DNA from 4 places in the Arthrobacter sp. AOP36-A1-22 genome. Region 2 is predicted to be linked to each of the others. Evidence: riboswitches for the same ligand, from Rfam matches in the RefSeq annotation. Region 2 holds a riboswitch; each other region holds the start of a gene.
What was found. A riboswitch is a leader RNA that binds a small molecule or an ion and turns the genes downstream of it on or off. The one in region 2 is predicted to bind S-adenosylmethionine.
Positions count from the first base shown of each region.

Region 1: it holds a riboswitch for S-adenosylmethionine, as region 2 does, so the genes downstream of both, ACT3S2_RS09745 (bifunctional o-acetylhomoserine/o-acetylserine sulfhydrylase) here and ACT3S2_RS11365 (acyl-CoA dehydrogenase family protein) in region 2, are expected to answer to the same signal.
Region 3: it holds a riboswitch for S-adenosylmethionine, as region 2 does, so the genes downstream of both, ACT3S2_RS01970 (OsmC family protein) here and ACT3S2_RS11365 (acyl-CoA dehydrogenase family protein) in region 2, are expected to answer to the same signal.
Region 4: it holds a riboswitch for S-adenosylmethionine, as region 2 does, so the genes downstream of both, ACT3S2_RS12605 (hypothetical protein) here and ACT3S2_RS11365 (acyl-CoA dehydrogenase family protein) in region 2, are expected to answer to the same signal.

Region 1 covers NZ_JBQSWX010000014.1:10,379-17,959, reverse strand. The annotation lists gene ACT3S2_RS09765 (CPBP family intramembrane glutamic endopeptidase) at 9-752, shown strand; gene ACT3S2_RS09760 (TetR/AcrR family transcriptional regulator) at 808-1,392, shown strand; gene ACT3S2_RS09755 (GDSL-type esterase/lipase family protein) at 1,392-2,552, shown strand; gene ACT3S2_RS09750 (VOC family protein) at 2,628-3,272, opposite strand; SAM riboswitch class IV at 3,481-3,597, shown strand; gene ACT3S2_RS09745 (bifunctional o-acetylhomoserine/o-acetylserine sulfhydrylase) at 3,665-5,026, shown strand; gene metX (homoserine O-acetyltransferase MetX) at 5,044-6,219, shown strand; gene ACT3S2_RS09735 (SGNH/GDSL hydrolase family protein) at 6,238-7,128, opposite strand; gene ACT3S2_RS09730 (alpha/beta hydrolase) at 7,244-7,581, shown strand, end outside.
Region 2 covers NZ_JBQSWX010000018.1:36,263-43,843, reverse strand. The annotation lists gene ACT3S2_RS11370 (LLM class flavin-dependent oxidoreductase) at 1-857, opposite strand, end outside; gene ACT3S2_RS11365 (acyl-CoA dehydrogenase family protein) at 854-2,119, opposite strand; SAM riboswitch class I at 2,128-2,226, opposite strand; gene ACT3S2_RS11360 (OsmC family protein) at 2,607-3,212, shown strand; gene ACT3S2_RS11355 (sodium:solute symporter family protein) at 3,149-4,843, shown strand; gene acs (acetate--CoA ligase) at 4,935-6,935, shown strand; gene ACT3S2_RS11345 (alanine/glycine:cation symporter family protein) at 6,936-7,581, opposite strand, start outside.
Region 3 covers NZ_JBQSWX010000002.1:131,259-138,839, forward strand. The annotation lists gene ACT3S2_RS01955 (ABC transporter permease subunit) at 1-86, shown strand, start outside; partial or broken gene ACT3S2_RS01960 (DUF805 domain-containing protein) at 362-649, opposite strand; gene ACT3S2_RS01965 (DUF805 domain-containing protein) at 843-1,460, opposite strand; gene ACT3S2_RS01970 (OsmC family protein) at 2,006-2,548, opposite strand; SAM riboswitch class IV at 2,583-2,698, opposite strand; gene ACT3S2_RS01975 (DUF6226 family protein) at 2,851-3,519, shown strand; gene ACT3S2_RS01980 (SRPBCC family protein) at 3,722-4,174, opposite strand; gene ACT3S2_RS01985 (hypothetical protein) at 4,240-4,446, shown strand; gene ACT3S2_RS01990 (hypothetical protein) at 4,488-4,940, shown strand; gene ACT3S2_RS01995 (bifunctional metallophosphatase/5'-nucleotidase) at 4,991-6,829, opposite strand; gene ACT3S2_RS02000 (TetR/AcrR family transcriptional regulator) at 6,985-7,581, shown strand, end outside.
Region 4 covers NZ_JBQSWX010000022.1:37,999-45,579, forward strand. The annotation lists gene ACT3S2_RS12590 (LOG family protein) at 1-400, shown strand, start outside; gene ACT3S2_RS12595 (hypothetical protein) at 507-1,724, shown strand; gene ACT3S2_RS12600 (VIT1/CCC1 transporter family protein) at 1,751-2,899, opposite strand; gene ACT3S2_RS12605 (hypothetical protein) at 3,135-3,380, opposite strand; SAM riboswitch class IV at 3,431-3,541, opposite strand; gene ACT3S2_RS12610 (sodium:solute symporter) at 3,699-5,231, opposite strand; gene ACT3S2_RS12615 (helix-turn-helix domain-containing protein) at 5,398-5,973, shown strand; gene ACT3S2_RS12620 (amino acid transporter) at 5,980-7,581, opposite strand, start outside.

The DNA of each region.
Region 1 (7,581 bases), on a different contig from region 2:
ATTCACCTATGCGTAGCAAGAGCCTGTGGCCGGAAATCCTGATCGTCCTGGGGCTCTCGCTGGGGCAGTCCGCCCTCTACGCGATCGTTTCGCTGATCGACAAGCTCAGCCGCGGCCCGCTGGGATCACAGACGACCACGCTGAATAATTCGCTCAGCAACCGGCAGTACTTTGATCTGACCTACCAGCTGATGGACATCATGTTCGCCCTGGTTCCGGTCGCCCTGGTGTTCTACCTGTTCTATCTGGCCGGCAGGAACGGGTTCCGTGCGCTCGGATTCGATCTGCGCCGGCCCGGAAAGGATTCATGGCAGGGGGTGGGGCTCTTCGTGCTGATCGGGGTCGGCACCCTGGGGCTCTACGCCGTGGGCCGGACGCTGGGGGTGACCACGGCCCTCGTCCCCGAGGCGCTGGAACCATATTGGTGGACCATCCCGGTGCTGGTGCTCTCGGCCATCCGGCACGGGATCCTGGAGGAGACGATCATGATCGGGTACCTCTTCGACCGGTTGCGGCAGCTGGGCTGGGGGACCTGGCCGATCATCCTCACCAGCGCGGTGGTGCGGGGCAGCTACCACCTCTACCAGGGGTTCGGTCCGTTCCTGGGCAACGCCGTCATGGGGGTGATCTTCGGCTGGATCTACACCCGGACGGGCCGGGTCATGCCATTGGTCATCGCCCATGCGCTGCTGGATATCGCCGGTTTCGTGGGGTATTCGCTCATCGGTTCGGCGATCGGGTTGGGAACCTAGCCACCCCTGGACCTACAGCTTGTAGGCAAACGCCTACAGGGTGTAGGTTCAATGCATGAAACGTGCACCCCTTCACCAGGCAGCAGTGGTCCAGGCAGCCGCCGAACTGGCTGACCGGGATGGCTTCGAGGCCATCACGGTCTCGGCGTTGGCCCGGGAGGTGGGCGTCCGCCCGGCCAGCCTCTACTCGCATGTCAAGGATCTGGCAGCCCTGCTGGACGGGGTGCACGAACTCGTCCTCGGCGAGGTGGCCGAGGCGGTGGCCGCGGGGATCGCTGGGCGCTCCGGATACGAGGCGCTCGTGGGTCTGGGTGAAGCCCAGCGCGACTTCGCCGGGCAGCACCCCGGCCGGTGGGCCGTCCTGGCACGGCCCGCCACGCCGAAGACCGCACGCTCCGCGGGGGCCATCCGCCTCGTTGACCTCACCTTCTCGGTGCTCCGCGGCTACCGCCTGCCGGAGACCGAACTGGTGCACGCGACCCGATTCATGGGCGCCACGGTCAACGGGTTCCTGGCCCTGGAACGGGCCTCCTCCTTCGAGCACCGCGACGAGCAGACCCGGACGTCTTGGCATCGCGCCCTGGAAGCCCTCGACCGCGCCCTGGCTAGCTGGCCCACCACCACAGAGCAGGAGCACTGATGATCACGACCGACCTCACCACAGACCTCGTCCGGGGCGCCGCCGAACTCGAGCAGACCCCCGACGGGATGCGGATCCACCGGCTGCCGGCCTGGGTGCGCCGGCAATACCCTGAACAGACCCTCATGGACCGTGAATCCCAGCCCGCGGGCGTCCGCATTGTCGTGAGGACGACTGCGACCCGGATCAAGCTCGTCTCCCATTCGACGCACACCGCGTTCCGGGGGAGCGAAAGGCCCCGTGGCCGCATCGACGTCTTCGTCGACGGCAGCCTCCAGCTCGGCGACGAACTCACCGGCGGGGACGCCGTGGAAATCGACATGGCCGCCGGCTCGATGCACCACGTGGCCGGGCCCCACCACACAACCGTCGTGGAGGGCCTCGCGCCAACGGAGAAGACGCTCGAATTCCACCTCCCCCACAATGAATCCCTGGAGTTGATCAGCCTCTGCTCCGACAAGCCGCTCCACCCCGCGCCCCGGACCCGTCCGCTGTGGGTCCACCACGGCAGCTCCATCAGCCAGGGATCGAACGCGGCATCCCCCAGCGGGATCTGGCCCGCCGTGGCAGCCCGCCGGGGCGGGGTCGAACTGCACAACCTCGGCTTCGGGGGCAGCTGCTTCGTGGACCCCTTCATGGCGCGGGTGATCCGCGATGCGCCAGCGGACGTCATCAGCGTCAAACTCGGCATCAACATCGTGAACCTGGATGCCATGCGCGTGCGGACCCTGGTCCCGGCCATCCACGGATTCCTTGACACCATCCGCGAGGGGCATCCCACCACGCCGCTGGTGTTGATCTCCCCGATCTTCTGCCCGATTCACGAAAGCACGTCGGGCCCCGGCACGATCGTCCCGGAGAGCCTGGGGACCAGCCAGGTCAAGTTCAGCGCGACGGGGACCCCAGGGGATGAATCGGCGGGACGGCTGACCTTGGAGGTCATCCGCCGCGAGATGCGCTCCCTGGTCGAAGACCGGGCGGACGATGCGAACCTGTACTTCCTGGACGGACTCGAGCTGTATGGGGCCCCGGACGAGGCCGAGCTGCCGCTGCCGGACAACCTGCATCCGGATTCCGCAACGCATCAGCTGATCGGCGATCGCTTCGCCGATCGGGTCTTCGCCGCCGACGGACCCTTCGCGGCGGTGCCGCGGCACTGATCCGGGACGGCACAGAGCGAAAACGACGGCGGCCCGCGGGCCGCCGTCGTTCGGTGTTCCACCTCCGTGAGCGGATCAGAGGGTGATGGTCCCCGAGGGGGTCTCGAAGGTCACCGTCATGATTCCCGGGGTGCCATTGGGGGCCTCCCACTGGACTTCGACATCGCCCAACGGCGACTCCGAGGGGGTGCCCAGCCATTCGCGGACCCGTTCGACCGAACCGGCGATCGCGATCCCGGAGATATGCCCCTGCGGATCCAATGCCCGGGAGGGGTGCAGGTCCTCGGTGCCGGTATCCCAGCGCAGCATGTAGGGCACCTGCGGGTCGGCGATCAGGCCCTTGATGCCGATCTGCTGCCACGTCAGTTCTTGGCCGTCGGGGAACTTGCGGTTGCCCGGGACCGATGACCGGCCCAGACGTTCCTCGAACGGGGCCAGGTCGTCAACGGCGACGCACCAACCCATCCATCCGCCACCCATCTCCGATCGGGCCCGGACGGCCTGGCCGAACGGCGCCTTGTCCGAGGACGGGTGGTCCAGGACCTCCACGACCTCCAGGTACTGGGTGTTCTTCAACGGGAAAATGACGTTCCTGGTCCCGAAGCGGGGATGAATGCCTCCCTTGACGGACTCGATCCCCAGAGTCTTGCCGACACGGGCGGCCGTCGCGGCCAACCCGTCTGGTCCACATGCGTACGAAACGTGATCCAACCTCATCATGGCTTCATGATCGCACTTTGTGAGGTGCGTCTCGACTTAGGGTGCCCTAAATCACCATGGTTCGTATTTTCCTCGACCCGTTTCCCGGGCCTCCATCGCGGCCGTCAGGAGGGGGACCGGACGGGGGAGGGGGAGGAATGTTGCGCCCTGCGGTCATATTGACGCCGCGTTGTTGCGGCGGCCGCCCCGATCCACAACACTGGAGGCAGGTCATGAGTGCCAGCGCGAAACCCCGGTTTGCTGGCCGGCAACCCTCCACTCGCGGTGGGGTGCCCCGGGTGAAGACCTGGTTCGCCTCCACAAGGAGAACGGACAAGCGCGGGTCACCTCCCGGCGTTCCCTTCCGGGACCGCCGTGGAACAGGGGCCCCTGAGTCGTAGAAGGGGACAGAAATGTCTGCATCATGGTCTTTTGAAACCCGCCAGGTCCACGCCGGACAGGCACCGGATCCCACCACCGGGGCCCGGGTGCTGCCGATCTACCAGACGACGTCGTATGTCTTCCCCAGCGCCGAGAGTGCCGCAGCACGCTTCGCGCTGAAGGAACTCGAGCCGATCTACACCCGCACCGGCAACCCGACGCAGGAAGCCGTCGAAACCCGGATCGCCGACCTCGAAGGCGGGGTCGGGGCCCTGCTGCTGGCCTCGGGCCAGGCGGCGACCACGCTTTCGATCCTCAACCTCGCGGGAGCCGGGGACCATATCGTGGCCAGCCCGAGCCTCTACGGGGGAACGCAGAACCTGTTCAAGCACACGTTGAAGCGCCTCGGCATCGAGGTCACCTTCGTGGAGGATCCCGACCACCTGGATTCCTGGCGGGCCGCGGTGAAACCGAACACCAAGGCATTCTTCGGTGAGGTCATCTCCAATCCGCGCCAGGACGTCCTGGATATCGAGGGCGTCAGCACGGTGGCCCACGAAGCCGGGGTCCCGCTCATCGTGGACAACACCCTGGGCACCCCGTACCTGGTCCGCCCCATCGAATTCGGTGCCGACATCGTGGTGCACTCGGCCACGAAGTACCTGGGCGGGCACGGAACCTCCGTCGCCGGGGCCATCGTTGATTCGGGCAACTTCGACTTCGCGGCCGACCCGGAACGCTTCCCGGAATTCAATACCCCCGACGAGTCCTACAACGGGCTGGTCTTCGCCCGCGATCTGGGGGTCGACGGCGCCCTGGGGGCGAACCTGGCGTTCATCCTCAAGGCGCGCGTCCAGTTGTTGCGCGATCTGGGTTCGGCGGTCTCCCCGTTCAACGCCTTCCTGATCGCCCAGGGCCTGGAAACCCTGAGCCTGCGCATGGAACGCCATGTGGCCAACGCGCAGAAGGTCGCCGAATGGCTCGAGGCCCACGCCCAGGTCGACTCCGTCGCCTTCGCCGGCCTGCCCTCCAGCCCCTGGTACGAACTCGGCCGCAAATACGCCCCGCGGGGCGTCGGCGCGGTCCTGGCCTTCGAGATCTCCGGCGGCGAACCGGCCGGCCGGGCCTTCGTCGACGGCCTCGAACTGCACTCCAACGTCGCCAACATCGGCGATGTGCGCTCGCTGGTGATCCACCCGGCCTCCACCACGCACTCCCAGCTCTCCGACGCCGAACGCGCCGCGGCCGGGGTGGGAGCCGGACTGGTGCGCCTGTCGGTGGGCATCGAGCACATCGACGACATCATCGCCGACCTCGAGGTCGGTTTCGCCGCCGCGGCCGCCGCCGGGGACGAAGCCGCAGAGGCCGCCCCGGAAGTCCAGGCCGTCCGGTGAGCCAGGGCGTCGGCGACGTGAGGGAACGACGTCAGGCCCCCGGGGCGCCGTTGATCCGTGACGGCATCCTCAAATGCGTGCCCATCGGCGGCTACCGCTTCGAGACCGGCGGCTGGCTGCCCGAGGTGATGATCGGCTACGAGACCTGGGGGACCCTGGACGCCCGGGCCTCCAATGCGGTGCTGTTGCTGCACGCCCTGACGGGGGATACCCATGTCTCCCGGGGGCACAGCCAGGAAGAAGGCTGGTGGGAAGGACTCGTGGGTCCGGGAAAGACGATCGATACCGACAGGTTCTTCGTCGTGGCCCCGAACATGGTCGGCGGCTGCTATGGCTCCAGCGGGCCCTCCAGCCTCGACCCCGACGGGCAGGCCTGGGGCTCCCGGTTCCCGTTCACCACGGTGCGGGATTCGGTGCGCACCGAGGCCCGGTTGGCCGACTACCTGGGCATTTCACGCTGGCACTCCGTCCTGGGCGGTTCCCTCGGTGGAGCGCGAGCGTTGGAATGGGCGGTGGAATACCCCGAACGCGTGGCCCGGTGCGCCGTCATTGCGGCCACCGCGGTCGCCTCCGCCGAACAGATCGCCTTCGGGCAGATCCAGACGCAGGCCATCCGGCTGGATCCGGACTTCTCCGGTGGCGACTTCTACGGAGCGGCGCCCTCGGCCGGCGCCCTCGACGCCGTCGGCACCGTGGCCCGGGGCAGTGGCACCGGCCCCCTCGCGGGGCTGGGGATCGCCCGCCGGCTGGCCCACATCACCTACCGTTCCGAGCCGGAACTGGAGATCCGTTTCGGGCACGAGGGCCAGGCCGAGGAGGACCCCTTCGGCAGCCCCGGCTTCGACCGGGGCCGGTACCAGGTCGAAAGCTATCTGGACCACCAGGCCGGCAAGCTGGTGACCCGCTTCGACGCGAACTCCTACATCGTGCTCACCGAGGCACTGGTGGGGCATGACGTCGGACGGGGACGGGGCGGGGTCGAGGCCGCCCTGGCCCGGACCGGCGGGGTGGAATTCCTCATCGCCGCCGTCGACAGCGACCGGCTCTACGGCCCGCAGCAGTCCGAGCGCCTGGCCGCTGCCCTGCCGGAGACACCGCAGGTCCAGTACATCCATTCACCGATCGGCCACGATGGCTTCCTGACCGACATCGAACAGTTGAACCAGGTCCTTCGTTCGGGGTTCTACGCCTGAGGGCCCCGCCCCGGGAACCTAGTCCGCGTCGTTGCGCGGATCCCCGGCACCCACGCTGTGGGGGGTCCCGCCCGGGGAAAAGGGCATGGCCTGCGGGCGTTTGGCCGTGATTCCGTCACCGCTGGACTGGTGCCGAAGCCGCCGCAGCACCCAGGGCGCCAGATGCGTGCGCGCCCAGACCAGGTCCTCACGCCGGGCCACCCTCCAGGGCTTGGGCTCCGAGGGGCTCGGCTCCAAGGCCGTGAGCTCGTGTTCGACGTTGAGGGCATCCAGGGCCATCATCGCAATGGTGTGGTGGCCCAGCGGTGAGAAGTGCAGCCGGTCCGGGGCCCACATCCGGGGTTCGTGGAGCTGGCGCATCGCCCACATATCGGCGACGACCGCGTCATGGCGGGCGCCGATGGCCCGCAAGTTCTCGTTGTAGATGGCCACCCGGCCGCGCATCGAGCCCAGGACCGGGGTTTCACCGATATCGGGGCCGTTGAACAGCAGGACCGTGGCCCCGGTGGCCGAGAGCTCGCCGATGAACCGGTCCATGGTCACCGCCAGGGCATCGGGATCCCCACCGGGGCGCAGCACGTCGTTGCCCCCGGCGCAAATGGTGATCAGGTCCGGGCGGAGTTCCAGGGCGGGTTCCAGCTGCTCCTCATGGATCTGGTCCAGCAGCCGGCCGCGGATCGCCAGGTTGGCATAGGCGAAGTCCTCCGCCTGCCGGCTGAGCTGCTCGGCGACACGGTCGGCCCAGCCACGGTGTCCGCCGGGGCTCTGCGGATCCGGATCCCCGATGCCCTCGGTGAAGGAGTCGCCGAGGGAGACCATGCGGCGCCAGGGGTGGCGGATCGCGTCGCCGGGGGACGTGGACGAGGGGTCGGACTGGTCCGGTGCGGAGGAAGCATCATTGTTACTCACGGGTACATCATTTCACCGGGCGCCCGGGTTTACCACCCCGGGACACGACCGGCAGGCACGCCGGAAGCGATGCCGCGTCCTGTGGCCGGGCGCGCCGGCGTGATTCAATGGCCGCATGACTGAGACTTTGCCCCAGCCCGTCGTTGCCTGGTCCCGCCCCGAATCCGAGCGGGAGGGCACCCCCCTGCTGGTCCTGTTCCATGGCTACCTTTCCCATGAGAAGGACCTGATCGGCCTGGCCCCGATGCTGCCGGAGGAATTCACCCTGGCCTCGGTGCGTGCCCCCTACGCCATGGGCCCGGGCTACACCTGGTTCCCGCTGATGGAGGACCTGGACTACTCGCTGGAGAAGGTCGTGGAGTCGGTGCAGCAGGTGTGGGCCTGGCTGGAGGAGGTGAAGGAACAGCACGCATCGGTGACGCTCCTGGGCTTCTCCATGGGGATGGCCGTGGC
Region 2 (7,581 bases):
TGCATCGTGTAGATCTTCACGTCGTAGCGGTCGCGGCCGGCGGCCTCGACATTGTCCCGGATCCTCCGCACGGTGTCGGTGAGGATTTCTTTGGTCGGACTATTCACGAAGACGGATTCGGCGTTCGCCCCCGCGAATTCCAGGCCGCGCGGGGAGGCACCGGCCTGGTAGATGACCGGGGTGCGCTGCACCGAGGGTTCGGTGATGGCAATGCCCGGGACCTTGAAGTACTTGCCCTCGTGGCCGATCTCGTGGACCTTCGACGGGTCGGTGTAGACCCCCGATTCCCGGTCGCGGAGAACGGCGTCGTCCTCCCAGGAACCCTCGAGCAGCTTATAGACCACTTCGAGGTACTCATCGGCGTGGTCGTAGCGTTCGTCGTGTTCCATCTGGTCTTCCTGGCCCATGTTCCTGGCTGCCGAGGGCAGGTATCCGGTCACCACGTTCCAGCCGAGGCGGCCGTTGGTCAGGTGGTCCAGGGTCGCCAGTCGGCGGGCGAACGGGTAGGGGTGTTCGTAGGCGGTTCCGGCGGTGACCCCGAAGCCGAGGTTCTCGGTGACGGAAGCCATCGCGGAGACCAGCAGGAACGGGTCGTTGACCGGGACCTGGGCGCCGGCGGAGAGCGGGGTGGAGTTGGTGGATCCGTAGACGTCGTAGGTGCCCAAGACGTCCGCGATGAAGATCCCGTCGAACAGCCCCTTCTCCAGCGTCTTGGCCAGTTCGGTCCAGTAGCCCAGTTCCTTATAGCGCCACGCCTGGTCCTGCGGATGACGCCACAGCCCCGGCGATTGGTGGACCACGCAGTTCATGTCGAAGGCGTTCAGGCGGATCCGGCGGCGTGCTGGTGTGGTGCTCATTTTTCTCCTTCAGGGGTCTTGAGGTCGCCGACGGCGCCGAGTTTGCGCGGCGTCGCGGCGTTGACCTCGTAGTCGCCGACGATGCGGGACTTGTACATGGCGGGGTTGTGGGTGGCTATGGTGCGCGCGTTGCGCCAGTGGCGGTCCAGATTGCAGGCGGTGGAGGTCGCCGAGGCGCCGAGGCCGTCGAAGAGCTTACTGGTCGCCTCGAGCACGAGTGGTTGGATGCTCGTCTGGGCCCGGTTGGCGGCCAGCTCACTGACCGCGTACTGCTCCGCGGGGCTCAGCCCCGGTTGGCCGATCACCGATTCGAGTTCGGCGATGGCGGCCAACAGGATCGCGTCCACGGCACAGGCGGTCGCCGAGATCTCTCCGATGACCTGCAGGACCTGGGGTTCATGCCGGGAGGGGACGCCGGTTCCGGTGGTGAAGGCGCGTTCACGCAGTTGGGTGTGGGCGCGGGCGTCGGCGAGGACCGCCCGGGCGATACCGGCCTGGACGGCGAGCAGTACCAACTGGAAGATGGCCGATTCCGGGTGGACGTCCAGCACCTCGGGGTCCAGGAGCGTATCCACGGGAACCCGGGCGAATCCGGTGGTCCCGGTGCCGGTGAGCTGTTGGCCGAATCCGTCCCAATCGTCGTGGATGACCACCCCCGAATGCTGGGTGGACACCACCGCGACGTGGCGTCCTTCAACCGCTGGCGCCATGGCGGTGACCGCCACCCAGTCGGCGAAGATCGTCCCGGTGCAGTAGTACTTCTGCCCCGTGAGCATCCAGCCGGCCTCGGACTGTTCGACGGCGGTGTTCAGGTGGCCCAGGTCGTTGCCGCCGCGCTCGGTGTAGGCGTTGCCGACGATCTGCCCGGCGACGAAGCGGGCGAACCAGCGCGCCTTGACCGCCTCGTCGTGGAGCAGCAGCACCGATTCGACGAAGCCGATATGGGCCCGCAGCAATTGGGCGATCTGCGAGTCGGCCTCCCCCAGCTCGATGAGCAGGCGGAAGGAATCAACCAGCGAGGCGCCGAAGCCGCCGACCTCCCGGGGGACCCGCAGGGCACCGAAGCGGGCCTGGTTGAGCCAGCCGACCTGTTCAAAGGGCAGGATCCGCCGGGCATCTCGGTCGGCGGCGCCATCGGCGATGCTGGCGAACACGGGTCTGAAGACCGCCGCGAGTTCGTCGTAGTGTCCGTCGGCGGGCACGCCGGGGGTCAGTTTGATCAGGTGTCGCGGGGTCGCTTCGTCGATCGGCAGGGCAGCCACAGAACATCACTCCATCGGTTCCGGCGTGAGCACCTTCCTCCCGACGGATCGGGAAGGGGTTGCTGCGGCGTCATCGAGCCAGATCTCTCGGCCGCTCTGGATGGTTGTTGTCTCCATTGGGCCACATCATGGGCCCTCAGCGCCACCGTTGGAGTCAACGGAAACCACTTTTCCGGGGTGTTTCAGCCCAGGTTCCGAGCCCCAGGCAATCCAAGCAACATCGAATATTTCCGTTATTTGCACGGGTTCTGGACACGAAAGTTCAATCCGGGCACCTCGCAGGAAACATCAATGAAATATTTCGCAACGCGTCGTGTGAAGTTGCTTCTTCTGGTGCCGGTGGCCTTTAGTGGAAAGGTACCCATCCCGAGCGGCCGAGAGATCTGGCTCCGTGACGCCGCAGCAACCACGCCGAACAAGGCCCCGCCACCCCGCGGAACCCGTCACCGGCGAAGGTGCTTCCGCCAGGAACGATGGAGCTGAGTTCATGAGCATTGCCCCGACCCGTACGACCGACGCACAGCAGACCCGCCTCGGGGGCTCCGTCTCCCCGAAAGCCCACGACAAACGCATTCGTTCCCAAGGGACGTGGCAGGGATCCATGCGGACGAAGATCCGGATCCGGGCCTTCGGCTTCGAAGTGGACGAGCCCGAACCCGTTGGCGGGACCGATACCGCCCCCACTCCCATGGAATACATGGTCGGCGCAGTCAACGCATGCCTGGGCGTGGTGGTCGAACAGATCGCCGAGGAACTGCAGATCGGTCTCGAAGCCATCGAGACCTATTGCCTGGCTACCCAGGACACGCGCGGATTCGCCGGTACCGCCGATGTCCAGCCCTTTTTTCATTCCTGCCGGATCGCCGTCCACGTCCAGACCGGAGAACAAGATGCCAGCCGGTTGGACCAGCTGACGACGTCCGTGGAATCACGTTGTCCGGCGCTGACCCTGATCCGCGCCGCCGGCGTTGTCGTGGATCTCCGCTGGCATTTCGCGGAGTTGATCGATGTCGACGCTCCTGAAAGGGAATGCAACAACGCGGATGCCCTCTCTCGCGGTCTCGACTCGCGGTCCCGAAAGGTGGAGCAGTGACATCGGCGGGCGCATGGACCATCGGCTTAGCCGTGGGCTATACGGCTCTTTTGCTCTTTGGCGGCCGCTGGTCCCGCGTGCGCGCAGGGCGTCCCGGCGGACAGGGCTTCTTCGATGGCGGCCGTTCCTTCAGCCCTTGGACCGTCGCCTTCTGCATCACGGGGCTCTTCTCGGGCTCTTCATATATTTCCATCATGGAACTCAGCTATCGGACCGGGATTTCCGCTGCCTGGTACGGAGTGGCCGAAACGGTGCAAATTCTGCTGATCGCCTTGTTGCTGGTGAAACCGCTGCGGGAGAAGCTCGTCGTGACGGTCACCGGCATCATCGGTGATCGGTTCGGTCGGGCGGCTAAAGCCATCGCGGGCGTCATTACGGCGGTCACTTTCCCCATGTGGTCGGTGGCCACAACGATCGCCTTCGCCTCGGCTTTGACGGCGTTCACCGATTTGCCGCTGCAATGGACGGTCACTGCGACCGCGCTGCTTCTGTTGGTTTTTCTCTGGTCGGGCGGCATGAGGTCCGTGGCATTCAATCAGACGTTGAACTGCCTGGTCTTCGTCGTCATGCTCGTCATCGCGGGCTTCGTAGTGTTGTCGAATCCCGGCCCCGGCGGTTGGCAGGAATTGGCAGCCACCCGTCCGGCGATGGTCGACCCCGGAAATGCCGGGCTGTCCCTCATCGTCGCCTGGTTTGGGACATTCATCGTCAATGTGCCGCTGGCGCAGGCTGCCTTCCAAATGACCATGTCCTGCCGCTCTCCGCGTGACGGCCAGAAGGGCCTGTATGCGGCAGCCCTCTTCGGGATCCCCTTCATCGTCCTCGGTGCCCTGGTGGGGACCTCCGCAGCCATTGCGGTTCCCGACCAGGAACTTGGCCTCGTGGCTGTCCCCTATTACATCAGCGAGACCCTGCCGGCGCCGCTGGTCGGCCTCTTCTTCCTTGGCGTCTGGGCCTGCGCCATGGGCTGGGCGGGGCCATGCCAGTTTTCCGGAGCCACGTCCCTGGGCCGTGATGTCGGCAGCGCATTACGCCCCAAGGCCACCGAACAAGATCTGGTTCGCTACACCCGGTACTCCTTGGTTGCCCTGACGGCCTTGATGATCCTTTACGGGATCCTTCGCACCGAGCAGGCTGCCTGGTGGAACGTCCTTGCCTGGACCTTGCGCAACGGGGCCACGTTGGCGCCGGTTCTCGCGGTCTTCCTTTGGCCGTTGGCCAGCCGTCGGGCAGTACATGCAGCCATGCTTTCCGGGTTCCTTGCCGGCATTGCCTGGAACCAGCTCTCGGGCTGGTCCGCCACAACGTTCTTCGCAGGAATCCATCCCGTGTGGGTTGGAATGGGCATCAACCTTGCAGTCATGGTCGTGGTCACGCTGGTGACCGTGCCCTGGGAATCCACCCCGGATCGAAAACGACGAACGGCCGGCATCCGCTACACCGCGGGTGGAACGTTGGTCGCTGCAGCACTGCTGACGTTCGGAGAATGGCTGGGACATTTCGGGCTTCTGGGGCTGGGACTCTTCACCGCCGTGACCCTCTACTCACTGGCGATCTTCAATCTCACCGTAGGAACCACCCGCCGGCAGCACCTGCCCACCACGGAAGAAACCATCCCGGTTTCCGCCTAGGACCCCACCGGTCATCTCCCGGGGGCCGCTACCCACCGCGGGGAAGCCTTACATGGCCCCGCGTCATACTGCCCACCCGATTGGAGCACCCATGACCAACGTACCGACAATGGACTCCCCCACTGCCGACGCCCAGCTCGATGTCCTGAACGCCGAAGCCGCACGCCTGGACTTCTGGGCCGAGGCCGCGGCACGCCTGGACTGGACCGAACCCTGGCATACGATCCACAGCACTACCGCCGTGGACCCGGTGGCCCGCCGGGGCCCCGAACTACGCTGGTTCGAGGGCGGGAAACTCAATGCGGCGGTGAACTGTGCCGACCGGCATGTCGCCTCCGGCCAGGGGGAGAAGGTCGCCCTGCATTTCGAGGGCGAACCCGGGGACCGGCGCAGTGTCACCTACGCCGAGCTGACCGGCATGGTCAGCCAGGCGGCCCACGCCTTGACCTCCCTGGGCATCGGCGTCGGGGACCGCGTGGTCATCTACCTGCCGGTGCTGGTGGAGACCATTGTCATCACCCTGGCCTGCGCCCGGATTGGTGCGGTGCATTCGCTGGTCTTCGGCGGCTTCTCGGCCGAGGCCCTGCGATTCCGGGTCGAGGACACCGGGGCGAAGCTCCTGGTCACCACCGACGGCCAGTTCCGCCGCGGAACCGCGGTGCCGGTCAAGGCCCACGCCGACGCCGCGGTGGCCGGGGACAACGCCATCGAACACGTATTGGTCATCCGTCGCACCGGCAGCGGGATCGCGTGGACCGAAGGCCGGGACCTGTGGTGGCACGAGGTGGTCGAGAAGCAGCCGCGCACCCACGCCGCCGAGGCCTTCGACGCCGAAACCCCGCTGTTCATCATGTACACCTCGGGGACCACCGGGAAGCCCAAGGGTCTGGTGCACACCACCGGCGGCTACCTCACCCAAGCCTCCTGGAGCCACGAGTTCCTCTTCAGCCATCCGGACCCCGGCCAGCGGGACCTGGACGTGCACTGGTGCACCGCCGACCTGGCCTGGGTCACCGCCCACACCTACGAGATCTACGGACCACTGTCCAACGGTGTCACCCAGGTCCTCTACGAAGGCGTCCCCAACGCCCCGCATCCGGGACGGCACTTCGAGATCATCGAACGTTATTCGGTGACCAGCTACTACACGGCCCCGACCCTGGTGCGCTCGCTCATGGGCTGGTTCCCGGACGGTATCCCCGCCGATCACGACCTCTCCTCCATCCGGATGGCCGGCACCGTCGGGGAGGCCGTGAACCCCGAGGCCTGGCGTTGGCTGCGCACCCAAGTCGGCCGCGATTCCGTGGTTCCCGGTGAGCCCAATGCAGGCATCCCGATGGTCGACACCTGGTGGCAATCCGAAACCGGCGCCACGGTCCTCTCCCCCCGCCCCACCGACATAAGCTTCAAGCCCGGCTGCGGCACCCGCGCACTTCCCGGGGTGGCCACGGACATCGTGGACGAGGACGGCGCCCGGGTCCCGGCGAACGTGCAAGGGAACATCGTGCTCACCGCCACCGGCCCGGCCATGGCGCGTACCGTGTGGGGCGATCCGGAACGCTACTTCACCAGCTATTGGCAGAAGTACGCCGCGCAGGGCTGGTTCCTTGCCGGAGACGGCGCGAAGTACGACGACGACGGCGACATCTGGATCCTGGGGCGCACCGATGATGCGGTGAACATCTCGGGTCATCTGCTCTCGACCATCGAGATCGAATCAGCTCTGGTCTCCCATGCGGGGGTCGTCGAGGCGGGGGTCTGCCCCTCCGTCGATGCCACGACCGGCCATGCGGCAACGGCGTTCGTCGTGCCCCGCGACAAGGCGCTCCTCGGGGGCGGCACCAGTTCCGGGTCGACGCCCTCGCAACTGGCCGCCGCCGCCGATCTGCGCGCTCACGTGGCAACCCAGATCGGCCCGATCGCCAAACCGCGCGACATCGTTTTCGTCCCCGATGTCCCCAAGACACGGTCCGGGAAGATCATGCGCCGGCTATTGACCCAACTGTTCGAAGGATCCGCGTTGGGCGATACGACGAGCCTGCAGAATGAAGAGTGCCTGCCCGCCCTGCAGCGAATTTGTACCGCTGGCTGATCATTCGGTGTCCGACACCGACACCTTCCGCTGGTAGCCGCGCTGGGTCAGGTGGTCACTGACGTCCTCTTCGGTCCAGCAATCGATGTTCTTGATTTCCGGCATGTCGGTGGCCAGGAAGACCGGGTCCAGGCCCTGGGCCCGTTGGGCGTTGTAGTGGCGCAGGAGCTTGAGTGCGGTGGGTGCCAGGATGGTGATCACCACCAGGTTGATCATGGCAATGAAGACCATCGTGACCCCGGCCAGCGACCAGGCCAGGTCAACGGAGATCACGGACCCGAGGAAGACGACGGCGGTGACGGCGAGCGCGAAGAGGGTCCGCACCCGCTTGTTCCGGGTGATGAAGTTGACGTTGGCTTCCCCGTAGGAGAAGTTGCCCAGCACCGAGGTGAAGGCCAGCAGGAACATGATCACCGCCAGGGCGATCGCCGCCCACGCCCCCAGGTTGCCGACCAGGGATTCCTGCACCATCACCAGGCCTTCGCCGCCTTGTCCGAGGTCCGGGAAGGCGATGAGGACGATGAACGCGGTGATCGAGCAGATCAGCAGCGTATCGAAGTAGACGCCCAGCGTCTGGGTCAGTCCCTGCTTGACCGGGTGGCTGACCGAGGCGGTGGCGGCGACGTTGGGGACCGAGCCCATGCCG
Region 3 (7,581 bases), on a different contig from region 2:
CGGCCCTCCTGCTGGCAGGGGTGGGTCTGGTGTGCATCGGGCTCTCGGTGCTGGCATTGAACCGCCGGGACATCCGTGGGGCGTGACTAGCCCCGCGTCGGATCGGTGGGCTGCCGGTGGCCCTGTGGAGGGTACTGCCCCGCGGGATCGCCGGCCGGGGCGCCGGGGTAGCCGACCGCGGAGCCTGGATGCCCGGTGGGTGCCCCGAGCATGGCCGCGCCGGCTGCCGCTCCGCCATCCGCGTCGAAACGGGCGCCGGCGGGGGGCCGAGGGCATGAGCAGGAGGATGAAGAGGAGCAGCCCCGCCGAAGAAAGGGATCAGGGTGAGCAGGTACAACAGCCCGCTGAAGTTCCCATCATGCAGCCGACGCACGCAGAGCGCGATGTTCGGGACGAAGGTCCCCAGCCAGTAGACAGTGAGCAGCAGGAGCGGGAAGGCGGCGCCGAGCCCCATCTCGCCGGTCACCGGGTCCATGCCACCGACCCCGAGAACGATGAACACGGCGAAGAGGACGAGATAGACGATGCTGTTGAAGAGGCAGAACCACCAGTACTCACTCCGGCTCGCTCGACCACTGAAGGTTGCATATTTGCCGAAGAAGCGCTTCACGGATTGATAGAAATCCGCGCCGTAGAGCGGCTGCTCCACCGGGACCTCCCCGAAGGTGACGGTGCGCCCCGAGGGGTTGCTTTACGGGGCGACGGATCCCGCGGGGCCGCCGTAGGGGTTGGGGTAACCAGCGCTCAAGGGGTTCTCCGGGGGAGTCGAGGCCAGGCGGTGTGCGCTGGCGTGCGGGGCCGATGCCCCGGCGGCGGACCGCCGGGACATCGCCGGGGCTTGGCTAGCCCTGGGTCGGGTCGGTGGGCTGCTGGTAGCCCTGTGGGGGGTTCTGGCCCGCGAAACCGCCGCCGGCAGCCGGTGCTCCCGGGTACCCGGCAGAGGTGCCAAAGGCGTTCCCGTAGGCTGCCGCGCCGCCATCGGCGTCGAAACGAGCACCTTCGGGGACGGAGGGCATGATCATGAGGACGAGGACCACGAGCCCACCGAGAATCGGCACCAGGATCAGCAGGTACAGGAATCCGCTGAAGTTGCCGTCGTGCAGGCGGCGGACGCTCAGGGCGATGGACGGGATGATGATGGCCAACCCATAGAGCCCGATCACCAAGGAGGGGATGGCCCCGCCGGCACCCATTTCACCGGTGACGGGGTCGGAGCCGGCCAGTCCGAATCCGATCGCCAAGCCGTAGAACACGGTGTAGACGATGGCGTTGAAAAGCGCGAAGAACCAGAACTCGCTGCGGCTGGCCCGACCCGAGAAGGTCGCATACTTCTTGAAGAAGCGCTTGATGGCCTGGCCGAAGCTGGCCCCGTAGAGCGGCTGGTCCAAGGGAGCCTCACCATGGGTGGGCATGGTGACCCCTCCGGGGTTGCCATAGGGGTTGGGGGTGCTGCTGCTCAAAATTTCCTCCATCGAAAGTATTTCGGGTGATCGGGAGTAGTCTTCCAGATGGAGCCTTGACATGCGATGGGGAGGACTCCCCATGTCGCGTCGTGTCTGCCCTTGGTGTGGGGTAGGCCCCCGGAGCCACCCCGACTAGCTCGAGGCCGCCGGGGCAACCGGCTACCTCTAGCTCGGTGGCATCGGAGGATTGCCCGCCTACACCTTGTGGTTCAGGGGGACCTCTGGAGGCTGCCGGCCACCGCCACTGCCCTGCTGACGGCTCCCGCCGCCGGCAGTGGCAGGCCTGGGCGCACTGGTCCTCGGGGAAGACCCCGATCCACGACAGCTCAGCGGTTTCAACTTGGCCATCACGGTGCCGGGAGCCGGACAGTTGTCACTGGACCGTCGAACTAGACAGAAGCTCACTTCATGAACATCAAGAGATCGCTGCTTCATGGATCGTGACTGGACACCAGGAGCCGCAGCCCCAGGGACAACACCGTGCAATTCGGCAGGTACAGCCGGTTCGGAGGTCCTGTTGGGAGTCGGCTGCTGGCCGCCTTCTAGGAGTTGACCCGCAGGGTCGTGGTCACCGGGGTCGGGTTCGTGAAGACGTCCAATACCGGGCAGTGGGCGTCGACGGCCGCCTGGAGTTCGGCATAGCGTTCCTCGGTGGCCGGACCCGAGACGTCCACGGTCAGCCGCACATCACCGAATCCCGGGCGGACCTTGTCCTCGATGCCGAACAGGCCGCGCACATCCAGGTCGGCGTCCGCCGAGATGTCCAGCGAGTCGATCGTGATGCCCAGCTGGTGAGCATAGAGGCGGTAGACCACCACCTGGCAGGAGATCAACGCCCCGAGGGCGTATTCGACGGGGCTGGCGGCGACGTCGTCCCCGGCCAATGCCGCCGGTTCGTCGACGGTGAATTCGTGGCGTCCGGCGCGGATGGTCGAACCGACCGAGCCCACCGGGTCGGCCGTCGCGCGGAACTGCAGCGATGCGCTGGCAGTGTTCTGACCGATCCGTTCCGCCCAGGCGGATCCCGCGGAATCGAGGCGTTCGGCGCGGTTGGAAATGCTGGTTTCTGCAAGGGTCTGGGTCATGGCGTTCCTTCGCTGTCATGGCGAGCGTGGCGCTGCGCCATACTTACGCCTCCCGGTCGGGACGGCGTCGAATCGTCACCTGGGGCACCCCACTATGGCGAAGGGGGTTGCCGTCCAACCGGCCAGGGCCTCAGGTTGGATCTCTTGATTCTTGGGTTCGATTCTGCTGGCGGGAACGCCGATCGGGCAAACGCGTCGCGTCATCCGGAGACATACGCCGGGTCATCCGCGGGTGGAGAGCCCGCCATCCCCGCAGCAGGATTCCCCTCGCCAGGGGGTATCCCAGCGGTTATCGTGGGGCCATGAGCGGATACCGGCGCCCGGAGTTCACCCCGGAGATCCATCGCGATGGACAGGGCGCCCCGATCGCCTACGGCCATCGGTGGGAAGGGATGTCTCCGCCTTCGCGCGCCTACTCCACGGTGGGCCATCGACACCGGTTCGCTCCCTTGCATGAGGTCGCTGATGCCCAGCTCGACTGGCTGTTGGACGCCTTTGACGTCGTCGCCGAACGGGACCCGGAGGTTGCTTCCGATCTGCTGTTCCCCTCGGAGGACGTCGTCCACGCGGTCCGGGTCGTCCCGTCCAACCTGCTCGCGGCCCCGCTGACCTTCGTCTTCACCGGGTTCCCGGGGATCTTCCTGCACGCTGGCGCCCTCTACGACGCCCACTATCCGGTATGCGGTTGCGATGCCTGCGATGACGATGTCCAGGAGCTGTTGGAAAACCTTGAATCCGTGGTGCGAGCCGTCGTCTCAGGCGGCTATTTTGAACGAATTAATCCCAACGACGACCAATCTGTCGATTATCGGCTGGCCGAGCCGGGCCGGTGGGAAGAAGCCGGGTGCATCCATGCCGAGGATGTGCCCGAGGGAAGGATGGAGGTGGCAGAAGCCATGCTCCCTTCCGATGGGCACTGGCGGCCGTGGCCGGAAGCGGTGCGAGACGCGGCTGGTGCGGCAGGGGGCTGACAAACCGTGTGCCCGTGGCGGTTCCGTCGTGATCTTCCATCAGGGCCGGCGGGCGTCAACACTGCGCGGGATGATGGCCACGTGCTTCCTGGCCGACATCGAAACACAAGAACCGCAGGCACTCATGGCGCGAATCACCGGCAACCATAAGCGCGGAAATGAACGCGTTGCACGGAAGCATCCGCGCAATCAGGGCCGCTAATTAGTCCACGGGCCCGGCGCTGAGATGGCGGTTCCGCTCCTCGATGAGCTTCTGCAGATAACGGGCCAGGAAGAGCTTCTCTGCCAAACGACCGAGAGGGCCGAACGGTGCGGCGAAATCGACGCGGTCAACCATGGTTGTTCCCCCCGACTCCTGGCTGAACTCATGGATATGACGAAACCAGCGGAACGGGCCCTTGACCTGTTCGTCGATGAAGGAGTGCGGTGCTTCCATCTGCATGATGCGGCTGGTCATCTTCAGGGGGACGCCAAAGTGCCAAGCCCGCCATGTCACGTTCTCACCGAGTGAGATGAGGCCGGAAGTGACACCGGCGATGGCCTCCTCCCGGGACTTCGCCAGCGATTGTTGATGGGTGTCGATGTTCCGGGCCAGATCGAATAAGTGTTCCTGAGGGATGGTGGTCCACGTCGTGCACTGGAAGGAAACGCTCATGGGCAGAGTCTCTCAGGTGTTGCCCGCCTCTCGAAAGGTCGGCGAATACGCGGTACGGTGCGCGTATGCGCTTCTCCACCCAGCAACGCCTCCTGATTGCCGCCTACTGCGCCATGATCCTCGTGGGTCTACTGCTGTTGGTCTTCGGGCTCTTCGGGGAATCCTGGTGGCTGCCCGTGATCGGCGCGCTCATCGTCGCAGGCTCCGGATTCACGCTCTCCGTATGGGTGCGGGAGTTTCGGCGTCAAGACACCCTGAAGAACCGGGCCTGAGGGTTGTTCCACGGGAGACGGTGAATCCGTAGTCTGTAGGCGTGAACAGAACAGCGACTCCCTTCCTCGTCATCGGTGGCCTCGGCATGCTGCTCGGTGGTCTCTTCTCCGCCATCAGTGCCGCCTCCCCGTCCTATTTGGCCGCCTGGGCGGTCGCCTATCTGGTGCTGGTGGTCGGTGTCGCGCAAGTGGTGCTGGGCCTGGGCCAGGCCCGGTTGGCCGTAAAAACCCCGTCGGAGGGCTTCGTTTCGGCCGAAGTCTTGACGTACAACCTCGCCAATATCGCCGTACTGGGTGGCTCGATGTTCTCCCTGACGTTGCTGACGTGGATTGGTGCGGGGCTGATCGTCGTCGCCATGGGCCTGTTCATCTGGGCGGCCCGCGGTGCTGCCTCGGAACAGCGGTGGTGGCTTTATGGATACCGGGCGATGATCGTGATCATCCTGGTATCGGCCCCCATCGGCATCATCCTGGCGAATTCGCGCATGGGCTGAAGGCGGCCGGCAACGGCCGCGCCGGCGAATGGCCGGCGCGGACACTGCGACTACTGCGCGACGGCCCGGCCCAGCGGGGCCGGGTCGACGACGTCGTGGGCCTCGAAGTAATCCAGGGCAGCGACCAGGTCGCTTTGGCCCGAGTCGGTCGCGTTTGCCCCCTCGGCCAACGTGGTGAAGTTGTCACCACCGGCGGCAAGGAACGAGTTCATAACCACCTTGAACACGTCGTCGTCGGCAATGGCCGCACCGTCGAAGGTCATCGAGGTGATGTGTGAGCCGCGGGCCGCATCCTCCGTGTAGGTGTAGTCCAGGCCTTCGGAGATCCCCAGATGCAGCTTGGGCCGGCTGGAGCCATCGGGCTGCCACTGTTCTTCCAGCACGGTCTTCAACTGAGCCCCGGTGAGGTCCTCGGTCCACAAGGTGTTGCCGAATGGTTGGACGTTGGCCACGTCCTTATATGTGACGGTCCCGTTCGTGCCATACAGCAGGTCGGCCCGCAGGCCTCCCGGGTTCATCAGGGCGATCTGTGCCGGTTCGCCGCCGAAATCCTCGTTGGAGGTCGCCCACAGTTGCATATCCGCCACGAGATTACCCATCGAGGATTCGACGCCGCGGTCGGCCCCCGGCTCGTTCCCGCCGCGCAGGATGTCGGCGCTGATCCGGCCCACCTGTTCTGCGCCGACGATCTCTGCTTGTTCGGCCGCCTTCTTCACGACCCGTGCCACGCGCCGATCCGCTGGGAAGGCAGGAACCGTCTCGCCGGCGTGGTTCGTTTTCGTCAGCTCCACCAGTGAACCCGAGAGGGCGACCGGCTTCTTGGAACGACGGTCCACGGTGATCTTCACCCGGTCCAGAGTGGTGCCGTATTCATGGGCCTGGACCACCGGGCGCTTCATCGAGGACGACCACCCCTCCACCGGGAAAGAGCAGGCGTATTCCTGGTGGGTATGGCCGGAGAAGATGGCGTCGACGTCGGCCGATGCCCCGCGGACGAGCTCCCCATAGGCGGTGTCCTCGTCGGCGATCGCCGAGCAGTCGGTGCTGGCAGACCCCTCATGGGCCAGCAGAACGATCACGTCCGCCTCACCATTGGACTTCTTGCCGTCGGAAAGCTGGGTCGAGACCCGGTTGACGGCCTCGAGCTGGTTACCGAAGTCGAGGCCGGCCACGCCGGAGGGGGTGACCAACGATTTGGTCTGTTCGGTGACGACGCCGATGAAGCCGACCGTGACGCCCTGGACCTTGCGCAGCGCATATTCCTTCAACGCTGGCTGGTGGGTGCCCTCATGGTAGACGTTGGCGCCCAGTGCGTAGTCGGCCCCGGCGTTCCTGTTGTGCTTTCCGTAGCGCGGGATGACCCGGTTCTTCAGGTCGTCGATGCCGCGGTCGAATTCGTGGTTTCCCACAGAGGAGACATCCAGCCCGGCAGTGCGTAGTGCGTCGATGGTGGGGGTGTCGTCCTGGGAGAAGGAAGTGAACGTCGAGGCGCCAATGTTGTCGCCCGCGGAGACGAACAGTGTGTTGTGCTTCTTCTTGCCGGACAACTCCTTGACGGCTCCCGCCACCACCGCGGCGCCGGCCGAAGTGCCGCCCGCCTCGATCCGACCGTGGAAGTCATTGATGCCCAGCAACTGGATGGTGCTGGTTCCCGGCCGGTGGTGCCCAGATCCATGACCCCCGCCGTGATGACCCCCGCCAGGATGACCGCCATGGCCGTTGCCGTGGCCCCCGCCGTGGTGGCCTCCCGGCCCGCCACCGTGGTGGCTTCCGTGGCTGCCCCCCGCGGGGGCGGCGGCCTGGGCCGGCGCCACCAGGGTCGTGGCGGCCAATGCGAGGCCCGCGACGACGACGCCGGCTCTCTGGATCGAATGCGCGCGTGGCTTCATATCGAGACTCCCGAAGATGCGAAATGTGAGGTGCCACACACCCGTGGCGTACGGGCGATCCTACCGAGCGACAGGGGCCTGTCAAGGAAAAAATGTGGTCTATTCCACAAAGATTGCAGTTGTGCAATCTTTGCATGAGTGCATAAACTGTACCTATGCAAGAAGTGCCCTTGACCCAGCGTGAGCGCAACCGCCTCGAGACCTGGAACGCGATTCATGACGCCGCAGCTGCCATGACGCTCGAAGACGGGCCGGTCTCCGTGACGATCGAGGCGGTCGCCTCCCGTGCGGGGGTCTCCAAACGAACGTTCTTCAACTATTTCCCCACCAAGGAAGACGCCATTCTGGGCACGCGGGCACCCTTGGTGTCCGATGAACTGCTGGAGAAGTTCCGCAGCAGTGATGCGGACCTGCTGACCCGGATCGTCAGGATCCTTGCCGGGGTGATGGCGACGAGTCTCGGCCGGGGCCACGCCTACCAGGTCAGGCGCGACATCATCACCCGGTATCCGGAACTCAAGGGTCGGATGGTCCAGCACATCAACGCCGCCGAACAGCTGGTCGACGAAATCCTGCACGAACGCATGGACAGCGACGCTGCCGAGGAGACACTCAACCTGCTGCCCGATGGCCAGGATTCCGCCCGGGCGCTGCTCATGCTCGCGGGAACCATCACCCGATTCGCCTACCGTTCCGATCCACAAGGGACCGTCGCCGACATCGATCTGCATATCGACTCAACCGTCAAGATT
Region 4 (7,581 bases), on a different contig from region 2:
GCTCGCCGTGCAGGAAGACCATCCCCGGGGAACACCCACGGTGGGGATCCCCACCTGGTTCTACGGGCATGAGCCGCCGAATCTGTTTGCGACCCATATCGCCAAGTTCTTCGCCAACTCGATCCGTGAAGACGTGCTGCTCAAGGCCTGCACCGGAGGGCTGGTGGTGCTGCCCGGGGCCGCCGGAACCGTGCAGGAGATCTTCCAGGATGCCTGCGAGAACTATTACGGAACCGCCAGGACCCAGACCCCGATGATCCTGGTGGGCCGGCGGCATTGGACCCGTGAACTGCCGGCCTGGCCGCTCTTGGAATCCTTGGCCGAAGGCCGGGACATGGCAGCGGCCATCCATCTGGTGGAGACCCCCGAGGCGGCCGTGGACATCCTCGCCGGCGGGTGACCGGCCCGCCGGGGGGCCCGGGCCCGGGGCAGGAGCCCCGGAACCCGTCGGCGCAGCGCCCGGTGAGATCCAGAGGATCGGCAGCTGCGCTGGGTAGGCTGGCGCTATGGACTCGAATCCCTATCTCGTGACCCGGCAGCGCCTGGTCCAGGCGCCTCCCGGGGCCATTTTCGAACTACTCGTCGACCCGTCGAAGCATCCGCTCATCGACGGCTCCGGCACGGTGAAGAGCGCCCGGCAGGACGAACCCCAGCGGCTGGCACTGGGCTCCGAATTCGGGATGGACATGCGCCTGGGCGTGGGATATCGGATCCAGAACACGGTGGTGGAGTTCGAGGAGAACCGGCTGATCGCCTGGCGGCATTTCAACGGCCACCGCTGGCGCTACGAATTGATCCCCGCCCCGCGGGGCACGCTGGTGCGTGAGACCTGGGATGCCTCGCGGCTGAAACGTCAATGGCCGCTGAAGGTCATGGGGTTCACTCGCAGCACCCCGGTGAACATCGAACGCACGCTGGATCGGTTGGCCGACTATTTCGACCCCAATACGCCGCGCCCCCCGGAGCCGGAACCACCGCGTCCCTCCCCGCGGAAGCCCCGCGCCAAGTCATTGACCCCCGCCCAGGAGGCGAAGGAGGCCGCCCGGAAGCAGGCCCGCGCCCAGAAGGCGGCGCAGCAGGATGAGGAAGGCGTTGCGGCCCAGGCGGCCAAGGCCGAACGGTTGGTGCTGGCGGAGGAAGCCGAGACCGCCCGTCGGGCGGCCCGGAACGAACGCACCGCCGAGGCCCGCCGCGCCCGTGAACTGAAGGAAACGGAAAAGACCGAGCAGGCCGCCCTGGCCGAACGCGCCCAGGCCGAGAAGGTCGCGGAACAGGAGCGGGTCGAGGCCGAGAAGGCGGCAGAGGCCGCCCGCGAGGAGCAGGCCAAGGCGCAGAAGGCGGCGGAGCTCGAGCGGGCCCAGGCGGAACGGACCGCCGCCGCCGAACGGGTCAAGGAGGAGAGGGCGGCCCGGCAGGAACACGAACGCCGGACGAAGGCCGCGCGGGCCGAGGAGGCCGAGGCGGCGAAGACCCGGAAGAACGCCCCGCAGGTGCCCGTGGAGCCGTTGCCGCCGATCGGGGCGACCCCCCGGCCGTTGACGACGACCCCACGCCGGCCCGCACGCGAGATGATCGCCGCAGCCAAGGCCGGACGGCGGGATGCTCCGGCCCCCGGGCAGGGCACCGAACCGGCCGGCGAGCCGGACACGCAGGAGCCGACCCCGCCCCCGGCGGGGGACCGCCGCCCCGTGGCCGCAGCCCGCCGGATGCGCCGCGCCAGCTGAACGGAAGGGGCCGGGTTCTGCGGGTCCTAGCCGATGTTCCCGCCGAAGAGCAGGCCGAGAACGTAGGTGACCCCGGCGGCACCGAGGCCGATGGCCAGCTGCCGGAACCCGCGTTTGGCCGGGGAGGCGCCGGAGAGCAGTCCGACGATGCCCCCGGTCAGCATCAACGCGACCCCGACCAGGAGCAGGGCCACCAGCAGGGCTGGCAGCCCGCCCATACCGAAGAGGTAGGGCAGGATCGGGACCAAGGCCCCCGAGGAGAAGAAGCAGAAGCTGGAGGCGGCGGCGCCGAAGGCGGAGCCCAGGGCCTCGTGTTCGTCGCCGCCGGTTTCGGTTTCGGGCACCTCGGGTTGCAGGGACAATGAGGGGTCGCAGTCGCAGCTGAAGGTCCCCAGCCGTTCGGCGGCCCGGTGCTCGGCGGCCTCCCGGCTCATGCCGCGGGCCCGGTAGACCAGGACCAGTTCGTTGGCCTGCAGGTCCAGATCCGGGGCGGCGATGAGCGTGATCTGGGTCGGTTGGGAGGCGGTGAGCAGTTCGCGCTGCGAGCGGACGGAGACGTATTCCCCGGCGGCCATGGACAGGGCGCCGGCGAGCAGGCCGGCGACCCCGGCAAAGAGGACCAGCGCGCTGGACACCCCGGCGGCGCCGATGCCCATCACCAGGGCCAGGTTGGAGACCAGCCCGTCGTTGGCCCCGAAGACGGCGGCCCGGAAGTTGCCGGAGAGCCGGTTGCGGCCGCGGATCGCCAGCCCGCGTACGACTTCCTCATGCACCAGCTCATCGGCGGCCATCTGAGCGGTGGCGTCGGCGTCGCTGTCGTAGGGGGAGGCGCCCTCGGCCCGTTGGGCCAAGGCCAGGACGAAGACCGAACCGAAGTTGCGGGCCATGAACCGCAGCATGACGCGGCTGAGCGAGGGGCGTGCGGTCTTCCGGGCATGCTCGCCCAGAAGATTGGACCAATGCTCCTGGTGGCGGGCTTCCGCCCGGGCCAGACCCAACAGGATCTGGCGTTCCTCGCCCTCACGGCGTTTGGCCAGGGTGAGGTAGATGGAACCTTCGACGCGTTCGTCGGCCAGGTATTTGCGCCAGCGCCGGATCTCGGCGGGCGTGGGCTCCCTACGCGAGGCCTCCGCGGCTGGCGGATCGGCGTCGGGGGAGGGGGCATCCGGTGTCATTGGGCGTCCTTCAATCGGTTCGTATGTCCCCGCGGTGGTGCGGGACTGCCGGTCAAAGGTCGGTGGGTGGCCACGAGCCTCGGACCGCCAGTGGCGGGCCGAAGGTCTCGTTCGCCCGGCGTGGTGCCGGGTGGAATGCCGGACCGCCGGGAGGGCGGTCGGTATGTCGACAGGTCCTCGTCCACCCGTGCCGGATCAACGATCCAGCGCGGGTGGGGTGTGGAACTACTCCCCTTCAGCCGACCAGCATACCCGAGGGAGCCTCGGCGCGGTCGCGGACGGGCAGGCGTTCAAGGAAGAACACCTGTGCTTCCCCGTCGGGGCGGTGTGCCCGGGGAATACGCACGGTCAGTGCGCAGGAGTCGGATTCCCAGACCGGTCGGCCGGCCGTGTTGGCCAGCGCATGGTCGAGATCCTTGGGGTGGGGCGCGATGAAGCGCTCCCAGTGACCGTCCACGTTGAGGCAGACGGTGCCTAGCATCGAATCGAAAATTGGAAGGACGGAGACGCTTTGCGCCACGGATTTCCTCTCGTGCGTTCTTACCCAACACGTTGTCGTGCGGGCCGCTTCTTCATCCGAACCACCCACGAACCTGGGGTTGGTGCGCGGGTAGTCGGAGCTGTTGCCCGCGTCTCATGAAGCTTTTTGCCAGCCTAACGTGATTGCCGGGGCAACCCAAGCTGTGTTCCACGTCATTCCCGCTGCATCCCAGCGTTGGTGCGGCTAGATTCGTGTTCGACATCTGCTCCCCCGGGAGCACTGTCACCCGGGGGGAACGAGGACGACGCCGGGGCGGGTTCAGGCTTGCTGATCGGCGGAAACGCCCTCCATGTCGACCCGTCCGGCGACCCGATCCGACCAGTGCCGGGCCACTTCCGGGCGGGTCGGCGGGGAGAGCAGGCTGAACAGGACATAGACCACCAACGAGGCGCCCAGACCGTAGTAGATGGGCTCATTGGCGTAGACCCCGGAGAACTTCTCGGTGGACAGTGCCTCCAGGGTGATCATGGTCGTCAGGGTGACCAGGGTCCCTGCCGCCATGGACAGGGCGGCGCCGATGCCGTTCCCGCGCTTCCAGAGCAGCCCGCCCAGGATCGCGACCAGCAGCCCGCCGACCAGGATGTCGTAGGCGATGGTCAGGGCGGCGACGACGTCGTTGACGAGGATCGCCAGGATGATCGCCACGGCCCCGAGGCCCAGGACCCAGTACCGGTTGGCGGCGACGTCGTGCTCGGGGTTGCGCCCGGTGTTGACCTCGATCTCCTTGCCGAACCAGCTGGCGACGAAGGGGGTGACGTCGTTGCGGGCCACGGTGGCCGCGGCGATGAGTGCGCCGGAGGCGGTGGACATCATGGCCGCCACGGCGGCGGCCAGGACGATCCCGCCGACGGCCACCGGAAGCAGGGTCATGGCGACCTCCGCGTAGACGACGTCCTTGCCCAGGGCCTCGATGTCGATGCCGGGCAGGGCGACCCGGGCGGACATGCCGATGATCGCCCCGGCGATGCCGTAGATCACGCAGTAGATGCCGGCGGTGGCTCCGCCCCAGCGGGCCACCTTGGGGGTGCGGGCGGTGAACACCCGCTGCCAGATGTCCTGGCCGATCAACAGGCCCAGGGTGTAGACCACGAAGTAGGTGATGATCGTCTCGGCGCCCAGGCCGCCCCAACTGAAGAATTCATCGCGGGCCCGTTCGGGGATGCCGGCGGAGATTCCCTCGAAGCCGCCGGCCGCCGAGAGGGCGAAGGGCAGCATCAGGGCGAAGACACCGACGGTCTTGATGACGAACTGGACCTGGTCGGCCAGGGTGATGGACCACATGCCGCCGATGGTGGAGTACACGAGCACGATCGCCCCGCCGACGGCGATGGCGAGCCAGCGGTCCCAGTCGAAGAGCACGACGAAGATCGTGGCGTAGGCCCCGGTGGAGGTGGCACAGAGCATCAGCGTGTAGGCCAGCATGACCACCGCCGAGGCGTTGGTGGCGTGTTTGGAGCCGTAGCGCAGGGTGAGCATCTGGGAGACGGTGAAGATCTTCAGTCGTTGCAGCCGCGGGGCGAAGAACATGCTCAGCAGCAGCACCCCGATGCCGATGGCGATGACCAGCCAGGCGCCGGAGAGGCCGAATTCGTAGCCCAGGCCGACGCCGCCGACGGTGGAGGCGCCCCCGAGTACGACGGCGGCCATGGTTCCGGTGTAGAAGAAGGGGCCGAGTCGGCGCCCCGCGACCAGGTAGTCGCTGCTGTTCTTGGTGCGGGACTTGCCCCACCAGCCGAACGCGAGCATCGCGATCAGGTACGCGATGACGATCGCGATATTGATGATGTCCATGGGGAACCTCTGGTCGGAAAAGGGAGGATGATCAAAAAATGATGTTTACAGGTAAACATCTGTTGCCTACTAAGCTAAAGTGATCTGGCTAACAGGTCAATTGGCCTATGCTGTGTGACGTAATGCAGCACCTACATCCATTGTGAAGACCCGGAGTACACCGCCCATGAAGGCCTTGCCCGTCGAGCCCAGCAACGCCCCGATTGCCATCGGTTCGAAGATCCGGGCGGCGCGTCATGCCCAGCGTATGACGATTGAACAGGTGGCTGAATCGACCGGGCTGACCAAGGGCTTCCTCTCCCGGGTCGAACGCGACCTGACCTCGCCCTCGGTGGCCTCGCTGGTCACGTTGTGCCAGGTCCTCTCGGTGTCGGTGGGGGAGCTGTTTGCCCAGCCCGAGACCCATGTGGTCCGTTTCGATGATGCCCCGCGGATCTCGTTGGGCGGGCACGGCATCATCGAACGCCTGGTGACCAGTCGGTCGGAGAAGCGGCTGCAGGTCATCCGCGCCGTCATCGAACCCCATGGGCAGGGCGAGGACGAACTGTATTCGGTGGATTGCGAGGTCGAGGTCCTGCATGTGGTCTCCGGGCGCTTCATCATCATCTTCGCCAATGAACGCTTCGAGCTCGAGGGCGGCGATTCGGTCACCTTCCCGGGCCGCGAACCGCATTCGTGGATCAACCCCACGGAGGAGGAAGCGGTGGTCCTCTGGACGCTGGTCCCTGCCGCGTCGAGGTAGCCGGGTTCAGCCGACATGGACCCACGGGCGTCGCTGCAGATCCGGTTCGGCCTCACGGAGCACCTCACGGGTCAACGGGGCGATCTCCCCTTGCCCCAACAGCAGGAAACCCAGCAGGTTGCGCACCGGTGAGCCCTCGGTCCAGCGGAAGTACAGATGCGGCATGATGCCGTATTCGTCGCGGATGCCCAGGCAGATCGCCGCCAGTGCCGTGCGGACCGAGGGGGCGGTGGCCTCCAGGACCGCATACCCGTGCCGCAGCGTGCCGCGGACCAGCACGTCCTGGGCGAAATCCGAATAATCACCGATGCCGATTTCGATGAACACCGGCTTCGCCGTGACCGGCAGGTGGCTGGCCGTGCGGGCATGCTGGAGCTTATGGCGATAGCGTTCGGCGCTGAACCTGACCGGCTCGTGGGCGATCAGGTTGACCGAGGAGGCCTCGGCGGCGGCACTCAACAGCGTGTGGGCCGCGACGTCGAAGGAAACGGTCGTGGCCCGTAGTTCCGTGGAACGGCGGAAGCGGGAAATGAAGGAGACGAAGAGGATCGCGATGATGAACAGTGCCGCGATCCGCAGCCCGTCGGGACGTTCGATGACGTTGGCGACCGTCGTATAGGTGAACACGAGGACGACGAGCGAGAACAGGGCGCTGCGCAGGGGTTGGCCCCGACGGTGGGCGGAGATCGCCACGGCGACCGCCGCGGACGTCATCAGCACCAGGACCCCCGTGGCGTAGGCGGCGCCCTGGGCGTCGACGCTGGCGTCGAAGGCGAGGGTGACGGCGGCGGCGATCAAGGCCAGCACCAGCACCAGCGGGCGGTTGGCCCGGGCCCATTCGGGGGCCATGCCGAAGCGGGGTAGATAGCGGGGGATGAGGTTGAGCAGGCCGGCCAATGCCGAGGCGCCGGCGAACCAGAGGATGAGGATCGTCGACAGGTCGTAGAGGGTGCCGAAGCCCTGACCGAGCTGCTCATGGGCCAGATAGGCCAGGGCCCTGCCGTTGGCGGCCCCGCCGGGTTGCAGGGCGTCGGCGGGGACCAGCCAGGTGGTGACCACGCAGGAAACGACCAGCAGCACGCTCATGGTCACCGCGGCGGTCGTCAATAGTTTCTTCGCCCCGGCGATCCGCCCCTCGGGGGCCGCCTCGGTGTCGTCGGCGCGGCCACGGATCTGCGGCATGACGGCGACCCCGGTCTCGAAGCCGGAGAGGCCCAACGCCAGCTTGGGGAAGACCAGCAGGGCCATGGCGATCATGAGCCAGGGACTGGCATGGCTGCTGCTCAGTGTCGTCCACCAATCACCGACGGGTCCGGGGGAGGCCGCGACCCGGACCAGGCTGGAGGCCAGGACGACGACGCTCAAGGCCAGGTAGAGGCCCACCAGGAGGACGGACAACGAGATGACTTCGGTGAAACCGCGCAGGAACAGCAGGGTCAGCAGGGCCAGCAGCACCAGGGTGATGGCCACGTTCTGGCCGCCCAGAAATGCCGGGGCGAAGGGGTTCTCGATGATGTGGGCGGTGGCATCGGCCGCGGAAAGCGTCATGGTGATCATGAAGTCCGTGGCGGCGAACCCCAGCAGCACCAGGACCAGCACCTTGCCCTT